3 regions of the Pseudomonas sp. FW305-96 genome follow, and region 3 is predicted to be linked to each of the others. Evidence: riboswitches for the same ligand, from Rfam matches in the RefSeq annotation. Region 3 holds a riboswitch; each other region holds the start of a gene.
The links. Region 3 has a riboswitch for cobalamin ahead of AC3WL2_RS21045 (TonB-dependent receptor). Riboswitches for the same ligand answer to the same signal wherever they lie in the genome.
Positions count from the first base shown of each region.

Region 1: another riboswitch for cobalamin. It lies ahead of AC3WL2_RS12170 (CbtB domain-containing protein); the one in region 3 lies ahead of AC3WL2_RS21045 (TonB-dependent receptor).
Region 2: another riboswitch for cobalamin. It lies ahead of AC3WL2_RS24420 (hypothetical protein); the one in region 3 lies ahead of AC3WL2_RS21045 (TonB-dependent receptor).

Region 1 covers NZ_JBYSYW010000013.1:20,347-23,588, reverse strand. The annotation lists gene cobM (precorrin-4 C(11)-methyltransferase) at 1-595, opposite strand, end outside; gene AC3WL2_RS12180 (cobalamin biosynthesis protein) at 625-1,035, opposite strand; gene AC3WL2_RS12175 (CbtA family protein) at 1,035-1,724, opposite strand; gene AC3WL2_RS12170 (CbtB domain-containing protein) at 1,735-1,920, opposite strand; cobalamin riboswitch at 2,021-2,246, opposite strand; cobalamin riboswitch at 2,308-2,504, shown strand; gene cobW (cobalamin biosynthesis protein CobW) at 2,606-3,242, shown strand, end outside.
Region 2 covers NZ_JBYSYW010000047.1:12,837-16,078, forward strand. The annotation lists gene AC3WL2_RS24410 (ABC transporter substrate-binding protein) at 1-347, opposite strand, end outside; gene AC3WL2_RS24415 ((2Fe-2S) ferredoxin domain-containing protein) at 340-1,068, opposite strand; gene AC3WL2_RS24420 (hypothetical protein) at 1,080-1,394, opposite strand; cobalamin riboswitch at 1,485-1,862, opposite strand; gene AC3WL2_RS24425 (DUF2946 family protein) at 2,005-2,394, shown strand; gene AC3WL2_RS24430 (TonB-dependent receptor) at 2,466-3,242, shown strand, end outside.
Region 3 covers NZ_JBYSYW010000033.1:42,243-45,484, forward strand. The annotation lists gene AC3WL2_RS21045 (TonB-dependent receptor) at 1-1,968, opposite strand, end outside; cobalamin riboswitch at 2,076-2,280, opposite strand; gene AC3WL2_RS21050 (PaaI family thioesterase) at 2,469-2,966, shown strand; gene AC3WL2_RS21055 (GNAT family N-acetyltransferase) at 3,032-3,242, shown strand, end outside.

The DNA of each region.
Region 1 (3,242 bases), on a different contig from region 3:
CCCAGTCCTGGTCTGGCCAGGTGGCACGATGGACCACGGCGATGGGGCAGTCGGCGCCATAGTGGGGCAGCAGTTGCTCGACGATACGCGGCAGGTGGCGTACACCCAGGTGGATGGCCAGGGTGCTGCCATGGCGGGCCAGATCGGCCAGCTGTTCACCGGCCGGCATCGGCGAGTTGTCGCCGTAGCGGGTGAGGATCACCGTCTGCGCCACGTCCGGCAGTGTCAGCTCGCAACCCAGCAGCGCGGCGCTGGCGGCAGTGGCGGTGACTCCGGGGATGATCTGGTAATCGATGCCCGACTCACGCAGGTGGCGGATCTGTTCGCCGATGGCGCCGTACAGGCTAGGGTCGCCGCTGTGCACGCGGGCCACGTCCTGGCCGTTGGCATGGGCCTGGCGCATGGCCTCGATGATCTGCTCCAGGTGCAGTTCGGCGCTGTTGAGCACGGTGTGTGCCTGATGCCCCTCGAGCACTGCAGCCGGTACCAGGGAACCTGCGTAGATGATCACCGGGCACTGGCGGATCAGGCGCTGGCCCTTGACCGTGATCAGCTCGGGATCGCCGGGGCCGGCGCCGATGAAATAGACCGTCATGGGGGTTCCTTGCAGGTAAAAGGGGCGGATTATCCGCCGATGGCCAGGGCCAGGGTAGCGCCGCCGAGCCCTTGCCTTGGCACATGCAGGCGTGGCACGGCGCCTGTGCGCCCGGCCAGGGCCAGGGCTGCGCTTTCGGCGACGCCCCAGCAGCCGGTCTGGGCGTACACCGTTGTCGAGCGCTGACTGAGCAGCGCTTCGAAGGTCGACAAGTGGCTGCTGTCGAAGCAGATGAACGGCAACCCGAGCCGCTCGGCCAGTGCCAGCAGGCCGGGCTCGCGCGCCTTGGGTTCGATGCTGGCGATTGCCTTCAGCGCCGACAGGGGCAGGGCGTGGTTGGTCAGGGTCTGGCGCAGCAGCACCGCGAGCGTTTCGACCGGGCAGCCACGGCGGCAACCAAAGCCGGCATACAACGCCGGCTGGGGAACAAGGTCGCGCATCAGTGCTGGCTGGAGCGGCGGAACAACCAGGCGCTGAGCAGGCCCAGGGCCACCCAGAACGCGGCGTTGGTCAGCCACGAAGCGATCTTGAACTGGGTCTCCAGCGCCTCGGGGGCCAGGCTTTCATGAACCGCTGGCTGTGGCGCGCCGATCAGGTGCGGGATCACCAGCAGGGCGACTCCGAGCACCTTGAACAGCCAGTGCTGGGCGAACACCAGCAACGCCAGGCCAGCGGCAGTGGCGGCGGCGGTGCCGATCCACCAAGTCTGGCGCTGACCAAGGTCGGCGGCGGCGGTGCCGGGCAGTTCCGGTGGCAGGCCCAGGGTCGGCGCCAGGCAGAACACGGCGAAGCCCGCCAGGCCCCACAGCGCGCCGGTCGCCACGCGGCCCGGGGCACGCAGGCTGTACAGGGCGGCGAGGATCAGGGCGAAGCCGACGGCGACCACCAGGTTGCCGCCTGTGGTGGACAGGATACGCTGCCAGCCATCTTCGGGCGCCCAGGCCTCGGCGCTGTGCTCATGAGGCGCGGCGGCCTCGCCATGTTCATGATGTTCGGCGGCGGGGGTGGCGGTTTCATAGGTTTCCGCCTGGAGAATCAGCGGGGCGACCCAGAAGCTTTGCAGCAGGGTCAGCAGCAGGGCGGCGAGCAGGCCGCTGAAACCCGCGGTACGGGCGATGCGCGTGATCATGCGGGCGTACTCAGTGGCAAGGGAAGGCGGCGCTGTGGCGGGTGTCGTGGGCGGCGTTGTGCACCGCCTCGATGTGCGAGAAACCGGCGAAGTACACCAGGCACAGGCCCAGCAGGCTCGCGCCGACCGCGACGATCAGGCGCTGGCTGAGACTGACGGGGGTGGCGATACTGGGTTTGGCGTGGGTGATGGGCATGACGCGTTCCTCTGCTGCTTTTGTTGTGGCAACGGGCAGGCGCGACGCCCCCGGGCACGGCTGGCCCGGGTGATACGACAGCGCCCGCCCACTGCGGGGTGTTCTGCAAGCATGTCAGGCCGGTCTCCGGGCTGGCGAGGCGGAGCGGGGCTCCATTGATCAAACGCCACCTTCCCATGCCGCACGATGGGCACAGTGGTCTGGACGCTTCTCTCGCTTACCGTTGCGGGGGCAGCACCGGCTTTGTCGGCCCTCTTCTAAAGGAGGCGCGACGCACCGGTTTCCCGTTTCACCCCCGTTGGGGGCACCTGAACGCAATGCGCTAGCAAATCACGGGGCCGGGCCTGCGTCAATCGCCGCGGCGGTTGACCGCCAGGCAGGCACTGCGTAGCCTTGCCGGTTCGAGGTTCCCGGGCGTTGTCCCGGGCTAAGACGGGAACGCGGTACAAGCCGCGGCTGCCCCCGCAACTGTAGGCACTGAAGGGTTCGGCACAGCCACTGCGCACGCGCGGGAAGGCGCCATCCCACCGGCTTTGATGGCCGGCGGTGCAAGCCAGGAGACCTGCCTCGCAACGTTTTCGACTTTCAACCGGGCGGGGTGATCCGGTGGCGAAACAGTCAGGCCGACACGGGCCGTGGCTGTCGTCCTGCATGCCCGCGCCATTGCTGCCAAGGGCATCGCGACATGAAAACACTGGCCAAGCTTCCCGTCACCATCGTCACCGGCTTCCTCGGTTCGGGCAAGACCACCTTGCTGCGCCATATGCTCGACAACGCCCAGGGCCGCCGCATCGCGGTAATCGTCAACGAATTCGGCGAGCTGGGCATCGATGGCGAGATCCTCAAGCAGTGCAGCATCGGCTGCTCCGAGGAAGAGGCCAACGGCCGCGTCTACGAGTTGGCCAACGGCTGCCTGTGCTGCACCGTGCAGGAAGAATTCTTCCCGGTGATGCGCGAGCTGGTGGCGCGCCGCGGCGATCTCGACCATATCCTTATCGAAACCAGCGGCCTGGCCCTGCCAAAACCCCTGGTGCAGGCCTTCCAGTGGCCGGAGATCCGCAACGCCTGCACGGTCGATGCGGTGATCACCGTGGTCGACAGCCCGGCCGTGGCCGCCGGCACCTTTGCCGCCTACCCGGACCAGGTCGACGCCCAGCGCAAGCTTGACCCCAACCTCGATCACGAGTCGCCGCTGCACGAACTGTTCGCCGACCAGCTGGCCAGCGCCGACCTGGTGGTACTGAACAAGGCCGACCTGATCGATGCCGAGGGCCTGGCCAAGGTCCGTGCCGAAGTGGCCGAGGAGCTGCCGCCGGCGGTCA
Region 2 (3,242 bases), on a different contig from region 3:
CGCGAGGTGATCCCATCGCCAAAGGCCGTGGCGAATCCGCCGACCACCAGATCCGGCCTTTGCGCGTACAACACTTCGCTGGCCGGATACTCCCGGGCAATCACTGGCACACCTTGGTAGCGGCCCTGCTTGTAGGCGGCGCCGTTGTCGTCCAGGTAGGCCACCCCGACCATCGACGGACCCGCGCCGAGGGCGAGCAGCAGGTCGGCCGCGTGCTGGTTGAGGGCGAGGATACGCGCAGGCGCCGCAGCGGGCCGTTGCCAGTCCTGCCCGCAGTTGCGATAGCTGCCGGCCAGGGCAGGTGTGCCACAGCACAAGGCCAGGGACAGTAGCCAGGCTTTACGCATCGCACGCCCTTCCCTTGATCAACAGTCCTTCGGCGATCCTTCCTCCCTGCAGATGCGTTTCCACCAATTCCTCCACCTCCCGATCATCACGTACCCGATACCAGCAGCCGTCCGGATGCACCGTCAACACGGGCCCCAGGTTGCAGGGAAACTGGCAACCGGTGCGGGTCAGCAGCACGCCGCCCGGGGTCTCGATCAGGGCAAGCTCCAGCAGCAGCCGGCGCAGGCATTTCCATAGCGGCAAGGCGCCGCGCCGCACGCAGCGGGGGCCGGTGCAGAGGAACACCTGGCGGGCATGCTCGGGCACCCGCGACCAGTCCGGGTCGCTGGCCACCGCGTTGACCTGGTCGCACGCCAGGTGGCGGGCATGTTCGCCGATGCTGGCACAGGCCGCTCGCGCATCCAGGCCGCGCCGCCCAAGGGCCTGGGCCGTGACCCAGACGCCGGCCCGACCTTGCGCCACGCGCCCCAGCTCATCGCGCAGCCAGTCCAGGTAGGCGCTGTCCGAGGTGGGTTCCAGGTCCACCACCAGCAGGCGTTCCACGCCCTGGTCGAGGGCCTCGCGGATCACCGCCCAGAGCCCGTCGAACCCCTCCAGGGTGTCGACGATATCCCGGCCCGCCTCGTGGCCACGCAGGTCACGAATCTCGGCGCCAAAAGCTTCCGCCGCCGAGCCGCCACCCAGGCCGGGGCCGACGAACAACACGCGCTGGTAGTCCATGCTCACGCCCCTCAGAAGGTGTAGGTGTAGCGCAGTTCGCTGGTGAACGGCCGCCCGAGATTGTCAACGTTACTCGCCCGACTGGTGACATAGTCGCGGTCGAACAGGTTCTCCACCAGCAGGCTCAGCCGGTGCTGGCGGGCGCCGTCCAGGTAGCGGTAGACATCGGCGGCGACCGTGGTCGACTCCACCGACGGCGCGGCGACGATCTGCTGGTCGAGGATCAGGGGGGTGTTTTCGGCCAGTGCCAGGGGGCTGACCAGGCAGCCCAGGAACAAGGTCCGGGCCTTGGGGAAACGACGTCGGGAGTGAATCACAGCAATCATGCTCTTCTCGAAAGTGACTTTCGCAGAAGCACGCAGGAGCACGGATCGCGCACACGCCAATACCGGCCCATGCCCGCCCACCGCAGGAGTTTGCCTACAACATTCCAGGCCGGTCTCCGGGCTCGCAAGACAAGGGTTTGTACGGAAAGTCGCCGAGCGGCGATCAGGCAAGGCGAAAACAGGCGAGGAACGGTCGGAGTCGCGCTCGACTTTACGGGTTGTAAATGAGCATTCCGACCGGGCTGGCGCACCAGCCTGTTTTCAACGCAGCATGATCGTCGCGCAGGCACTTTCCGTGCAAAGCCTAGATGTCTTCACCTTCCCATGACGCGCGGGCCACAGTGGTCTGTCGAAGGCATCACTTGCATACCGTTGCGGGGGCAGCACCGGACTGGCGCGAAGCGCGTACCGGTTTCCCGTTTCACCCCGTGCGCGGCGGCATGGGGCACCTGAAATCGATCGGCATCTGAACACCTGGGCCCAATGGGCGTCAAGCGAGGCGGGTGAATCGTTTCGAATGTTTTTTATCGGCTGTTCACTCTAGGCAGATGTGTCAAAAGTTGTAGAATCCGCACGCCTAACCCATTCCCATTCCCTTCGAGCTTTGCCGATGAAGCTGGCCCGCCACACACGATCGCAAGTCGCCTGGGTGCTGTATTTCAGCATCCTGTTCGGCTCGTTGCTGTGCGCCATGGGCCATGGACAGATGGCAGGCTTGCGCCTGGCCGGCCTGGATGACGCCGCCTGGTGCGCGGCCGACAGCAGCGGCGTGTTCAAGGGCGATCAGGACGTCACCGACCCGGTGCTGCCCGCCGGCGGCGACTGCGTGATCGCCAGCCTGTTCAGCGCCACCCTGCTGGCGGTGTTCTTCGGCCTGCTGGCCCTGCTCGCCGGGGAGTCGAGCAAACCCTTACCCAGACAACCCGCGCCGACCCTGCCCAAGCAGCGCTGGCCCCTGGTCAATCCCCGCGCCTCTCCCGCTTCGCTTCTCGCGTTCTGACATCGCCACGCCCGAGTGCTGCCTGATCGGCAGCGGGCGTGCGCTCATTGATTTCAGCCAGGAAGCCTTGCATGTTCCGCATGACCACTCTGGCGCTGCTCGTTGGCAGCGCAACCTGCGCCTGGGCGCAGGACGACACCCTCACCCTGCCCGCCAGCAACGTCACGGCCACCGCCGCCCCCAAAGAAGCCACCACCCTGGACCTCGACCGGCCTATCGCAAGCGGCTCGCGGCTCAACCTCAGCGCCCGCGAAAACCCGGCCTCGGTCAGCGTCGCCGACCGCAAGACCATGGAACGCATCGGCGCGCGTAACTTCCAGGACGCCGCCAACGCCCTGCCCGGGGTCAACGCCTCGGCACCGCCCGGCTGGGGCGGCTACGTGTCGTACCGTGGTTTCAACGGTGCCCAGGTCAGCCAGTTGTTCAATGGCATCAACCTGCAGTACGGCGCCGCCGGGCGCCCGGTCGGGGCATGGATCTACGACCGTGTCGAACTGCTCGGCGGGCCGTCGTCGTTCCTCAACGGCAGCGGCGCCGTGGGCGGCAGCCTGAACATGATCACCAAACTGGCCAACCGCGACGAGGACACCTTCGAGGGCCGCGTCAGCTACGGGCGCTACGACACGATGGAAACCTCGGTCGGCTTCAACAAGGCGCTCAACAGCGGTGACGGCCCACGCCACTACGCGCGGCTCGACTACAGCCGCACCAGCACCAATGGCTATATCGACCGCCAGGAGAACGGGGCAGGCAACCTGGCCTTCTCGCTGCTCAGCGACATCAACGACCAGCTGTCGCACACCCTGGCCATCGAGTACCTCGAAGAGAAGGAAGACAGCCCCTACTGG
Region 3 (3,242 bases):
GTTAGCATCGACCACGGTGTAGCCCGGCACGCGTTGGTCATTGGCGGCGCTGGTATAGCGGGCGTCTACGTAGCGCAGGCCAATACCGGTGTCGACGCTTTGCCCGAAGCCTTTGCTCAGCCACAGGTTGGCGGTACGACGTGGGACGTCCTGCGGGTGGTTGCCAGACCGGTCGTAGGAAACGCCTCGGCTGAGCTGAGTGAAGTCATCGTACTTGGCGCGCACCAGGGCAGCGTTACCCGACAGTTGCCATTGATTGCCCAGTGCCAGCTCCAGGCTTGCCTCCAGGCCATCGGAGGTCTGTTGGCCTGCCTGCTGGCTGCGCTTGGAGACCACGTCGTACACCGGCAGCTTCTTCTTGACGATGTGGTAGGCCGCCAACGTCCATTCGCCGCGTCCGTCCCAGAACCGTTGCTTGAGGCCGAATTCGGTCTGCTTGGCTTCGGTCAGTTCAAGGCGTTGCTCCGGGCGCAGGGTCAGCAGGTCACCGACACCATCCTCGCTGGTGGAGTACTGGCCGTACACCGACAGATCGTCAGTCAGCGCGTACACCAGGCCGGCGCGCCAGTTGCCGCCACGCAGGCTCTGGTCTTCGCGAGTGTCCTTCACCAGGTCGTTGCGGTCGATGTGGTTCTGGTCGCGGCGTATGCCGGTGACCAGCGACAGGCGCTCGGTCAGTTGCGTGCGGTTTTCGGCGAACAGCGAGAAGGTGCTGGTTTTCGACAGCGTCTGCGGGCGCGTCGGATCGGCACTGTGGAACCCGCCGGGTGCCGGCCGCCAAGGGTCGAGCGGGTCGGTGTAGCCATCTTCGTAGGGCGAGTTGCTGTCAATGTTGAAGCGGATCTTGTTGTACTCGGCGCCCACCACGGTCTTGCTGGCCAGGCCGAACAGCGAGTGATCGAAGGTGAAGCTCTGGCGGTCGCCGATCTGCTCCTGGTTGTGCTTGATCTCCAGGAAACTGCCGCGCTGGATCACACCGGCATCCCAGGCGTATTCCTCGGCATTGCGCCAGTGGCGACGGCTCTTGATGTAGTACAGCTGGTTGCTGGCGCTGATGCTGTCGCTGATGTTCCAGTCGCTGGTCAGTCGCGTCCATTCATCGTGGTAGCGCTGTTCGTCATTGCTGACGTTGTAGTTCTTGTTGCGCACGCTGCTGCGCAGATGGCCGTCGATCAGCGGCGTGCCGTAGTAGTTGGCAGGTTGCGCGTCGCCGCGTTCGTGGGACAAGGTGAAACTCAGGTCGTCACTGGCATCGAAGCGCAGCGCGCCGGAAAACGCCAGGCTGCGCGAATCGGTGCGGTCGACCCAGCCGTTGCCCGCCTGCTGGTTCAGGGTGGCGCGGTAGCTCAGGCGCTCGCTCAGGCTGCCGCCGCTGTCCAGCCCCAGTTGCTGGCGGTCCCAGGAGCCATAGCCCAGGCGCAGGTGGTTGCGGATATCACCGCTGAAGGGCTTTTTCGGAATCACGTTGACCGTTGCCCCGGTGGCGCCTTCGCCATACAGCACCGAGGCAGGCCCACGGATCACATCGATACGCTCGACCATCCAGGGATCGACCGGGTAGGTGAGGGTGCCGGCACCGGCGTACAGGCGCGACCCGTCGAACAGGGTCATCACCGAACTCTGGCCCGTGAAACCGCGCGCCGACAAGCCGGTGCCGCCATCGCCAGGGGTACCGATGAAGGTGATGCCCGGCGAGCGGGTCACGGCATCCTGCACCGTGGTGTTGTTGCGTTGCATGATCTGCGCGGCGGTGATGCTGCTGGTGCTCGCCGGGGTTTCCAGGGCACTGAGGTTCAGGCGTGAACCGGCCTGGGTGGGGGTGGCCAGGTCGACGGTCTGCGGGTCGCGGCTGTCGGTGATCGCCGTGGAGGGCAGGGTGAGCGCAGGGCTGGGCTGCTCGTCGGCCAGCGCCGGCAGGGACACGGCCAGGCAGGCCGCCAGGGTGTGAAGCTTGTTGATACGGGACATGTCGTTCCACTGCTGCAGGAAAGAATGGATCCCGGTGGAAAACACGCAACGGCGAAGCGCGCGCAGGCGCGCACGCGAATACCGGCCTGCGCCCGCCCACCGCGGGTTGCCAAGTGAAGCCTCAGGCCGGTCTCCGGGCTTGCGAGGGGCATGTAACCTTCACCTTCCCATGCGTGTGCACAGTGGTCTGTCGAAGGGTTCGCTCGCTTACCGTTGCGGGGGCAGCGCCGGACTTGTCGTGGTATCGACTCACCGGCTTCCCGTTTCACCTTGCGCGCGGCGGCGCAGGGCACCTGAAACTGGCGCGCATCTGACCACCGAACGGGCAGAGAGTCAATCGTCTGGATGGGTGGGCTGAATCTTGCTGAATCGCGGTTCAGAGCGGTTGCCGTCAGGCAGGTATTGTCTGCGGCCAGGCCTCGTGGATTGGCGCAGGCCGCGCAGGGCGCTACCATCGGCAGCCAGCCTCCTTATCCAACACCAACAAGCCAAGGACGCGTATGACCGAGCACGCCCTGTCCCTGCAACAACTCGCCGCCCCCGAAGGCATCTGCTACGGCTGCGGCTGTTCCCACCCCAGCGGCCTGCATGTGCAGAGCCACTGGGACGCCGACGGCATCCACCTGTCGTGCCGGCATACCCCCGACCCGACTTTCACCGGCTGGCCCGGCCTGGTCTACGGTGGCCTGCTGGCCATGCTGGTCGACTGCCACTCCAACTGGACCGCCATGGCCTGTCACTACCGTGCCGAAGGCCGCGAACCTGGCACCTTGCCACGTATCGACTGCGTCACCGGCCAGCTTGGCCTGACCTACCTCAAGCCCACGCCCATGGGCGTCGAACTGCTGCTCAAGGCCCGGGTCGAGGGTGAGCTGGGGCGCAAGACCCGGGTGATCTGCGAGGTCTGGGCCGGGGATGTACTGACGGTCACCGCCGATTCGGTATTTGTGCGGGTCGACACCGAGAAGCTCAAGCGCCAGGCCCATGGCGACGCCTGAACTTGCACCCATGGGGTGGGGCTGGCATTGTCGAACGTGACCCGGCTGCCCGACAGGATGTTGCCATGCCCTACCAGATTCGCCCCGCCCGTGACGAAGACTGCGTGGCCCTGAGCCTTGTCGGCCAGGCGACCTTCGCCCTGGCCAGCCCGCCCGATAGCGCGGTCAGCGCCCAGCAACACTACATCGCCCACCATCTCCAGCCCGAACATTTCCAGGCGCACCTGGAGCACCCGCACAAGCGGTTGCTGGTGGTCGAGCGGGATGGCCAGGTGC